3 regions of the Pseudarthrobacter sp. CC12 genome follow, and region 3 is predicted to be linked to each of the others. Evidence: riboswitches for the same ligand, from Rfam matches in the RefSeq annotation. Region 3 holds a riboswitch; each other region holds the start of a gene.
What was found. Region 3 has a riboswitch for glycine ahead of gcvP (aminomethyl-transferring glycine dehydrogenase). Riboswitches for the same ligand answer to the same signal wherever they lie in the genome.

Region 1 (3,272 bases), on a different contig from region 3:
TCGCCAAAGGCCTTGACGGTGGTGAGGTTCAGCAGGAGAAGGATGGCTACGGTGGCCAGGCCGGGGATCCACAGGGGCACCCCGGGCCACAGTTCCCGGGAGTAGCCGGCGATGGCGATGACATCGGCGATGCCGGTGATGACCCAGCAGAACCAGTAGGTCCAGCCCGTAAAGAAGCCGGCCCACGGGCCCAGCAGATCTGCGGCGAAATCGCTGAAGGACTTGTAGTTGAGGTTGCTGAGCAGCAGTTCACCCATGGCACGCATGACGAAGAACAGCATGAAACCGATGATCATGTATACGAAGATCACCGAGGGGCCGGCTGCCGAGATGGTCTTGCCGGAACCCATGAACAGGCCGGTGCCGATTGCGCCGCCGATGGCGATCAGTTGGATGTGGCGGTTGCTGAGCTGCCGCTCCAGGTGCGGGGCTCCGCTGCCGGGGGACGTCGGGGAATGGGTCGTCATTGAGGAACTCCATCGTTCGAGCGGCACCCGGGGTGTCGCAAAGATTGGATTTCCTCCCCGCTCTGTCTTGGACCTGAGAGTTTCCACTCGCCGGGATGGCGTGCTTGCACCGTCGGTGAGCCAGGACAGGGCCTGGCTGCTTTCCAGAGTTGCCTCACCGCGGCGGTACGTGGGCCTGAGAGTTTCCTGGGGAGGGTTTGCTCCTACGGCGCCTGCTGAACGTACCGGCAGGGCTCTCCCGCCGCAGGTCAAAAGCGTTGATTGGTAAATCAGTGTTCAGTTATCGGAGGGCATCAGCTGCGGGCTTTCCAGCCGCACGGCGCATTTTTGGGCCTCCGGTAATCACAGCCGGCGACGGAGCGCCCAGCGTTCTTTGGGCCAGTTCCGCTGTCCGGCCGGATCACGGGGTTCAGTGTGGCGTCCGTCACGAACAAAAGTCAAGCCCGGCATTACGACGCCGCCGTAATGCTGCCGCCGGCAGCCTTCATGACGGGCCAACTTGCACCCCCGGGCCGCATCCTGTAACTTGTGAGCCGAATCACCCACATTTCAATAAGCCTTTCGAGCTGTGGCGGGAGAGTTCTCCCGGCCATCACCGGGCAGGCGCCGTAGGAGCAAATCCTCCCCAGGAATCTCTCAGGCCCATGTACCGTCACGGCGAGGCGACTCTGGAAAGCAGTGCTGCTCCGGCAGTACTCACCGACGGTGCAAGCAGGCCCTGGCTGGGTTTGCGGAATCTCTCAGGTCCAATACAGAGCGGGGAGGGACCCGATCCATGCCGAGCCACCCGTGGCCGGCCAATCCTGGAGTTCCTCATGACGATTCAATCCCAACCGTCTGTCTTTGCGGACCGGCACATCGGTGCACGCCGCCAGGCTGACGTGGACACCATGCTCAAGGCCGTTGGCTACGACAGCGTTGACGGCCTTGTGGACATCGCCGTCCCCAATTCGATCCGCCAGTCCAAGCCGCTCGCGCTCAAGGGCGCCCTCAGCGAGGTTGAGGTGCTTGCTGAATTGCGCCGGCTGGCCGCCAAGAACAAGACCGCTGTCCAGATGATCGGCCAGGGCTACTACGACACCATCACCCCTGCGGTGATCCGCCGGAACGTGCTGGAAGCCCCCGCCTGGTACACCGCCTACACGCCCTACCAGCCCGAAATTTCCCAAGGCCGGCTCGAGGCACTCCTGAACTTCCAGACCATGGTCCAGGACCTGGTTGGCCTGCCCATCGCCAACGCCTCGCTGCTGGACGAAGCCACCGCCGTGGCCGAGGCCGTGCTGATGATGCGCCGCGCCAACAAAAACAAGGACGCCCGCGACGGCAAGACCGTCCTGGACGCCGACGTCCTGCCCCAGACCATCGCCATCGTCAAGGGCCGCGCCGAGGCGCTCGGCTTCGAGGTTGAGGTTGCCGACCTGTCCAACGGCCTGCCCGACGGCGACATCAACGGCATCGTGCTCCAGCAGCCCGGCGCCTCCGGCCGCGTCTTCAACCACGCAGGCGTCATCGCCGAGGCCAAGGAACGCGGCGCACTGGTTACCGTCGCTGCCGACCTGCTGGCCCTGACCCTGATCACCCCTCCGGGGGAGCAGGGCGCCGACATCGCCGTCGGCTCCACCCAGCGTTTCGGTGTGCCGCTGTTCTTCGGCGGCCCGCACGCCGCCTACATGGCCGTGGCCAAGGGCCTGGAGCGTTCCATGCCCGGCCGCCTGGTGGGCGTGTCCAAGGACGACGCCGGCCTCCCGGCCTACCGCCTGGCGCTGCAGACGCGCGAGCAGCACATCCGCCGCGAAAAGGCCACGTCCAACATCTGCACCGCGCAGGCCCTGCTGGCCATCGTGTCCTCCTTCTACGCCGTTTACCACGGCCCGGACGGACTGAAGGCCATCGCCGAGCGCGTCCACAACAACTCCCGCGCCCTGGCCACCACCCTCAAGGTCGCAGGCCGGGAACTGGCCACTGAGACGTTCTTCGACACGGTCACTGTCTCCGTTCCCGGCAAGGCCGCCAAGGTCATCACCGCTGCTGAAGCACGCGGGATCAACCTGCGGCATATTGATGCCGACACCATCGGCGTGTCCGTGGATGAAACCACGACGCCGGAAATCCTGTCCGCGATCGCCGTCGCCTTCGGTGCCGGCCCCGTGGTGGACGCCGAGGGCTTCGAACTGCCCGCAGAGGTGCTCCGCACCTCCGAGTACATGCAGCACCCGGTGTTCAACACCCACCGGTCCGAAACCCAGCTCCTGCGCTACATCCGCAAGCTCTCTGACCGGGACCTCGCGCTGGACCGCACCATGATCCCGCTGGGCTCGTGCACCATGAAGCTGAATGCCACCGCCGAGATGGAAGCCATCTCCTGGCCGGAGTTCGCCTCCATCCACCCCTTCGCCCCGGACTCCCAGACCGAAGGCTGGCGTGAACTGATCAGTGGCCTGGAAGCCGACTTGGCGGAAATCACCGGCTACGACCAGGTGTCCCTCCAGCCCAACGCCGGGTCCCAGGGCGAGCTCGCCGGCCTGCTGGCCATCCGCGGCTACCACCGCGCGAACGGCGACACCCAGCGCAACGTCTGCCTGATCCCGGCCTCGGCCCACGGCACCAACGCCGCCTCCGCCGTCCTGGCCGGCATGAAGGTCGTCGTCGTTGCCACGGCCGCGGATGGAACGATTGACCACGAGGACCTGTACGCAAAGATCGAGGCGAACAAGGACGTCCTCTCGGCGATCATGATCACCTACCCATCCACCCACGGCGTCTACGATGCGGACGTGACCGAGATCTGCGAGGCCGTCCATGCTG
Region 2 (3,272 bases), on a different contig from region 3:
GCGTTCTGGATCCGCTTCCGGACGCTGCCGAATCCCGGGATCGAGGACCTGGACAGCACGTTTCCCCAGACGTCCGCGGGCTTTGCTCCGCCGGCCGCCTGTCCGCTCAGGGTTCCCAGCAGGGCGGTTCCTTCCTCGCCCAGCATGATGGCCATGACCATGGTGCCGGCTTTCTCCGGGTTGGTGAGGCGAATGCCGTGGAGCTCGGCCAGCGACGTCGCATAGAGGGCTGTCGCCTCCAGGAAGCCAACCGTCGCGGCCGCAGACAGTCCCAGCGACGCGACGGTACCCACACCCGGGACGACGGCGGTGGCGCCCACCAAGGCACCTCCGCCGGCCACCGCCCTAAGGTAGTCACGCTCCGCGATGTCTGCGAGCTGCGCTGCGGTAGCCCGCGGATGCTTCTTCTGGAGCCGGCGGATATAGGCCACCACCAAGGGCCGCTGGACCTGCACTGCCTTCAGGAGCATGTTGTGGACGCCGGGCTTGGGCTTGCCCTCGGCATCGAACATTGCGTTATGGGCGGTTTCCTGTGCGATTCGTACTGCGGGATTGCTGCGCCTGGCCATGGTCACCTTCATTCAAATCGACCTGCAGCGGGTGGGCTGCCGTGCTTATCCATCCTATGTGGACAAACACTAAGCATGCTGAACTTTCCGGCCGGCACTTGGTTCTTCCCCGCCGCTCGTCCCTAGCTGCCGGTGCCCGCCAGGTTGTTGAACGTGTACAGGTGCACCCCCTCCACCACCCCGCCGCCCTCCAGCTCCGCAAGGATCGCCTGCGGTGAGTAGAGGCCGCCCTTGAGCAGGCGGCGGCCAAGCGGGCCCCTGCGATTCAGGAGTTTGAGGGACGGGCCCACACCGATTTTCAGTGCGGCACGAATGAGCTGCGCCCGTGGAACGGTGCCGGCAACTCCGGCCCAGACAGGGAGCCGCACCCCTTCCCGGCGGAGCATTTCTGCGTACCACTGGATGCGGGAGGCCGAGAAGCACAGCTGCGTCACCACGGATGAGGCCAGATGCTGCTTTTCCAGCAACGCATCAAGCATATGCAGTTCGCTGTGGCCGGGATGGCCTTCCGGGTAGCCCGCCACACCGGCCCGGATGGTGCCGCCGGACAGCTCGGCGAGGTCCTCCAGCAGCGGAAGGCTGCTGTCATAGGGCCCGGCGGGCTCCCATGCGTCACCGCCGACGGCGAATACTTCGGTGATTCCGGCATCGTGGCAGTTCCGGACCACACCGGCCAGCTGCCCACGGCTTTCGATGCTCCGTGCGGCCAGGTGCGGGACAACCTCGAAGCCGAGGTAGGCAAGCTCGATGGCTGTCCGGATGGTCGGCCCCACACCCTGGCGCGGCAGGCAGGTCACCGTCAGGGCCGTGCCGGCGGGAGCGTGTGCCTGGACGAGGGCGGCAACGTCCTCGGTGGGATTGACCTGCATCCGGACGGGCAGCGCTGCCCCGGAACCGGAGGCCTGTCCTGCCGCGGGGATCGATGCGGCGGCTGGTGCCATGAGGGATCGAATCGTCATGAGGAACTCCAGGATTGGCCGGCCACGGGTGGCTCGGCATGGATCGGGTCCCTCCCCGCTCTGTATTGGACCTGAGAGATTCCGCAAACCCAGCCAGGGCCTGCTTGCACCGTCGGTGAGTACTGCCGGAGCAGCACTGCTTTCCAGAGTCGCCTCGCCGTGACGGTACATGGGCCTGAGAGATTCCTGGGGAGGATTTGCTCCTACGGCGCCTGCCCGGTGATGGCCGGGAGAACTCTCCCGCCACAGCTCGAAAGGCTGTATTCAAATGTGGTGCCACGGCGGCCGGCGCCTGCCCCTCCGCCTGGGAGGAGTGCAGCGCCGGCGGCGTGGATGGGCCTGCAACTAGCGGAGGATGACCGTCCGGTTGCCGGAGAGGACTATCCGCCCTTCAGCGTGCCAGCGGACGGCATTCGTGAGCGCCTTGCATTCGGCGTCGCGGCCAACCGTGACCAGGTCTGAAGCGGAATACGTGTGGTCCACCTCGATGACCTGCTGCGAAATGATAGGCCCCTCGTCCAGCTCCGAGTTCACGTAGTGGGCAGTGGCGCCCACCGTCTTGACACCGCGTTCGTACGCCTGGTGGTACGGCTTTGCGCCCTTGAAGCTGGGCAGGAACGAGTGGTGGATGTTGATGGCCTTGCCGCTGAGGCGCGTAGTGGCTTCATCGCTGAGCACCTGCATGTAGCGGGCCAGCACCACCAGTTCCACTGCGTACTGGTCCACCAGTTCCAGCAGGCGCCCCTCAGCTTCCGCCTTGGTATCGGGCGTGACCGGGATGTGGTGGAACGGGACACCGTGCCACGCGGCAAGGGGTTCCAGGTCCGGGTGGTTGGACACCACGGCGGCAATCCGGACGGGCAACTCACCGCTGCGGGCGCGGAACAGGAGGTCGTTGAGGCAGTGGTCGTATTTGGACACCATGACCAGGATGGGCTGCTTGCGGCCGTGGCGTTCGAGGCGCCAGTCCATCTGCCACTCCTGGGCCACCTGCTCAAAACCGGCCCGGAGGCGGTCGAGTTCCACCTCTACCTGCGCGGTGACGTGGATCCGCATGAAGAACCTGCCGCTCGCGCGGTCCCCGAACTGCTTGATGTCCACGATGTAGCATTCCTGCTCCAGCAGGTAGGCCGCCACCGCCTGGACGATGCCGAGCGCATCCGGGCAATGGAATGTCAGGACGAATTCCTTGCCCGTTTCCGGAGCCACGGCCTGGCGCTGCCGGGCCGTGGCCGTGCTGGCCTGCGACATGCGGGCTTCCGTGCCGATCACCGCTTGACCCGCTCTTCCCCCGCTTCTGCGGCGGCAACCTGACGGGCGGCCTGGCCGGATGCGGCGTCGGTGAAGTCCTGGTCTGCCTGCAGTTCAGCCTGGAACGTGGCAAATCGGGCCTGGTGTGCGGGCCGGCGGCGGAGGACGAACCAAGCGGCGCCCAGCAGGACGAACCAGACCGGCGTGACCAGCAGGGCCACCAGGGTGTCCGGCTGGGTGGTGAGGCTCCAGATCACGAAAGCGAAGAAGGCGAAGACAACCCAGACCATGGCAACACCGCCGGGCATCTTGAACTTCGATGCTTCATGCAGGTGCGGCCGGCGGCGGCGGAAGGCGATGTAGCTGGCCAGGATGATCGACCAGACAAAGACGAAGCAGACAGCTGAGACGGTGGTGACCATGTCGAAGGCCTTGCCCACGTCCTGGCCCGCATACATGAGGACGACGCCGGACAGCAGCAGCACGCAGGAGA
Region 3 (3,272 bases):
ACGATCCACAGCAGCTGCAGGCCCGTCGGTTCCAGGGCGCGGGCGATGGCGGGCAGGGCGAAGGTCAGGGCGGTATTGTCCACTGCCACCAGCAGCACGGGAAACATCAGCAGCCCCAACGCGAGCCAATCCCGCCACGGTGGCCGCATGGCGGAGCTGTCCCTTTGTAAGGAGGCCGGGCGAATGGAGGTCGTCATGTAATAACTGTACCGTCTGGACGGTATAGTTTGAAACCGAAGCATTCCTTCTTCCCTGCCGGTGGAGGGCATGATGGAAGGCATGCCCCGAAAGCCTGTAGCCCGTGATGCGGTCCTTGACGCCTTCGAGTCCCTGCTGATCGAAGTGGGGGAGCGCGCTGCAACCCTCGACGCCGTAGCCCGTAAGGCCGGGGTGTCCAAAGGTGGCCTCCTCTACCACTTTCCCAACAAGGAAGCGCTCATCGCCGTGCTGCTGGACCGCCTTGAGGGGTTGGCCAAGGCGGATGCCGACGCGATGGCTTCGGCCAGCGAAGGTGCCGCCGCGTATTTCATCCGTTCCTCTGTCTGGGCGGATACTCCTCTGGACCGGGTCATTGTGGCCGCCACGCGGCTTGCCGAGGTGGCGCATGAGGAGACCCGCCGCCGGTTCGCCGCCATCCAGCAGCGGTGGCTGGACGAGATTGCTGCGGATGTGGGGCCCGGCCTGGCCAGGGCTGTCCTGTATATGGGTGACGGTTTGTACTTCAATGCCATGCTTTCCGTGGGCCCTGCGCCGGAAGGCGGAGCAGCCGCTGACGTGGAGGAACTCCTGGCCGCGTTGGAACGGCTCCGCAGGTAGTTTTCCATTTGCCGGAGGGCTTCTGGCGTAGGACAATGGAGAGTTGTGAGGGCTGTCACCGGCCGTCATGATCCAACAAATGAATAGCCTTTGATCTGCGGCGGGAGAGTTCTGCCGGAAGTACAGGCAGGCGCCGTAGGAGCAAATCCTCCCCAGGAATCTCGCAGGCCCCTGTACCGCCGCGGCGAGGCACCTCTGGAAAGCAGCAGGCAGTTGTCCGGCCTCCCTTGGGGGAAGCGGAACGGCTGTTGTGCTCACCGACGGTGCAAGCGGTTCCTGCGCAGGCAGGCGACGCGGAAACTCTCAGGTCCAATACAGAGCGGGGAGGGACCCGAATAGCTGTGGCGTACCCTGCGCCGCCTGAATAAATGGAGTTCCTTCGTGTCGGTTACCCCAACCTCCACCACCTTCGTAGACCGCCACATTGGCGCACGCCGCCAGGACGACGCCGACACCATGCTCAAAGCCGTGGGCTACGGCACGGTCGATTCCCTGGTGGACACCGCCGTGCCCAAGGTCATCCGCCAGGACACGGCCCTCCGCCTGCAGGATGCCCTCAGTGAGGTTGAGGTGCTTGCTGAATTGCGCCGGCTGGCCGCCAAGAACAAGACCGCGGTCCAGATGATTGGCCAGGGCTACTACGACACCATCACCCCTGCCGTGATCCGCCGGAACATCCTCGAGGCCCCGGCCTGGTACACCGCCTACACCCCGTACCAGCCCGAAATTTCCCAGGGCCGGCTTGAGGCACTCCTGAACTTCCAGACCATGGTCCAGGACCTGGTGGGCCTGCCCATCGCCAACGCCTCCCTGCTGGATGAAGCCACCGCCGTGGCCGAAGCGGTGCTGCTCATGCGCCGCGCCAACAAGACCAAAGACGCCCACGACGGCAAGACCGTCCTGGACATTGACGTGCTGCCGCAGACCATTGCCATCGTCAAGGGCCGCGCCGAGGCGCTCGGCTTCGAGGTTGAGGTTGCCGACCTGTCCAAGGGCCTCCCTGAAGGTGCGATCAACGGGATCGTGCTCCAGCAGCCCGGCGCCTCAGGCCGGGTCTGGGATCAGTCCGCCACCATTGCGGCGGCGAAGGACCGCGGTGCGCTGGTTACCGTGGCCGCCGACCTGCTGGCCCTGACCCTGATAACGCCTCCCGGCGAGCAGGGCGCCGACATCGCCGTCGGCTCCACGCAGCGTTTCGGGGTGCCGCTGTTCTTCGGCGGGCCGCACGCCGCCTACATGGCCGTCCGCAAGGGCCTGGAGCGTTCCATGCCCGGCCGCCTGGTGGGCGTGTCCAAGGACGACGCAGGGATGCCCGCGTACCGCCTCGCGCTGCAGACGCGCGAGCAGCACATCCGCCGCGAAAAGGCCACGTCCAACATCTGCACCGCGCAGGCCCTCCTGGCCATCGTCTCCTCCATGTACGCCGTCTACCACGGCCCCGACGGGCTGAAGGCGATCGCGGAAACCGCCCACGGCCATGCACGAACACTGGCGGCCTCGCTGGCGGGTGCCGGTGTGGAGGTGCTGCACACGAGCTTTTTCGACACCCTGACGGTCCGGGTCCCGGGACGCGCTGCCGCGATTGTCGCCGCCGCCGAAGCACGCGGGATCAACCTGCGTCCCGTCGACGCCGACACCGTGGGCATTTCCCTGGATGAAACCACGACGCCGGCCATCGTCGCCGAGGTTGCCGACGTCTTTGGCGCCACCGTTGCCGGGATCCGCGGCGAGGGCCAGGGCTTTGTGCTGGAGGCCGCCGTGGAGCGTTCCTCCGACTACCTGCAGCACCCGGTCTTCAACACGTACCGGTCCGAAACCCAGCTCCTGCGCTACATCCGGAAGCTGTCGGACCGGGACCTCGCGCTGGACCGCACCATGATCCCGCTGGGCTCGTGCACCATGAAGCTGAACGCCACCGCCGAGATGGAAGCCATCTCCTGGCCGGAGTTTGCCTCCATCCACCCCTTCGCCCCGGACTCCCAGACCGAAGGCTGGCGCGAACTCATCGCGGACCTGGAAGCGGACCTGACCACGATCACCGGGTATGACCAGGTGTCCATCCAGCCCAACGCGGGCTCCCAGGGCGAACTGGCCGGGCTGCTGGCTATCCGCGGGTACCACCACTCCCGCGGCGAGCAGCAGCGCAACGTCTGCCTGATCCCGGCCTCGGCCCATGGCACCAACGCTGCCTCCGCCGTCCTGGCCGGCATGAAGGTCGTAGTGGTTGCCACCGCCGCGGACGGCACCATCAATCACGATGACCTGACGGCCAAGATCGAGGCGAACAAGGACGTCCTCTCGGCGATCATGATCACCTACCCGTCCACCCACGGCGTCTACGATGCGGACGTGACCGAGATCTGCGAGGCCGTCCATGCTGCCGGTGGCCAGGTCTACGTCGACGGCGCCAACCTGAACGCCCTGGTGGGCCTGGCCCAGCCGGGCAAGTTCGGCGG

Region 1: linked by a shared signal. The riboswitch ahead of gcvP (aminomethyl-transferring glycine dehydrogenase) and the one ahead of gcvP (aminomethyl-transferring glycine dehydrogenase) in region 3 are both predicted to bind glycine.
Region 2: linked by a shared signal. The riboswitch ahead of PV772_RS21855 (methylenetetrahydrofolate reductase) and the one ahead of gcvP (aminomethyl-transferring glycine dehydrogenase) in region 3 are both predicted to bind glycine.

Annotation. Positions count from the first base shown of each region.
Region 1 is NZ_JARDJH010000054.1:3,948-7,219, reverse strand. It holds gene cycA (D-serine/D-alanine/glycine transporter) at 1-467, opposite strand, end outside; glycine riboswitch at 621-718, opposite strand; glycine riboswitch at 1,030-1,129, shown strand; gene gcvP (aminomethyl-transferring glycine dehydrogenase) at 1,283-3,272, shown strand, end outside.
Region 2 is NZ_JARDJH010000054.1:7,789-11,060, reverse strand. It holds gene PV772_RS21860 (hypothetical protein) at 1-569, opposite strand, end outside; gene PV772_RS21855 (methylenetetrahydrofolate reductase) at 692-1,528, opposite strand; glycine riboswitch at 1,682-1,781, opposite strand; gene purU (formyltetrahydrofolate deformylase) at 1,874-2,779, opposite strand; gene cycA (D-serine/D-alanine/glycine transporter) at 2,797-3,272, opposite strand, start outside.
Region 3 is NZ_JARDJH010000042.1:2,166-5,437, reverse strand. It holds gene PV772_RS20050 (MFS transporter) at 1-197, opposite strand, end outside; gene PV772_RS20045 (TetR/AcrR family transcriptional regulator) at 280-816, shown strand; glycine riboswitch at 908-1,005, shown strand; gene gcvP (aminomethyl-transferring glycine dehydrogenase) at 1,198-3,272, shown strand, end outside.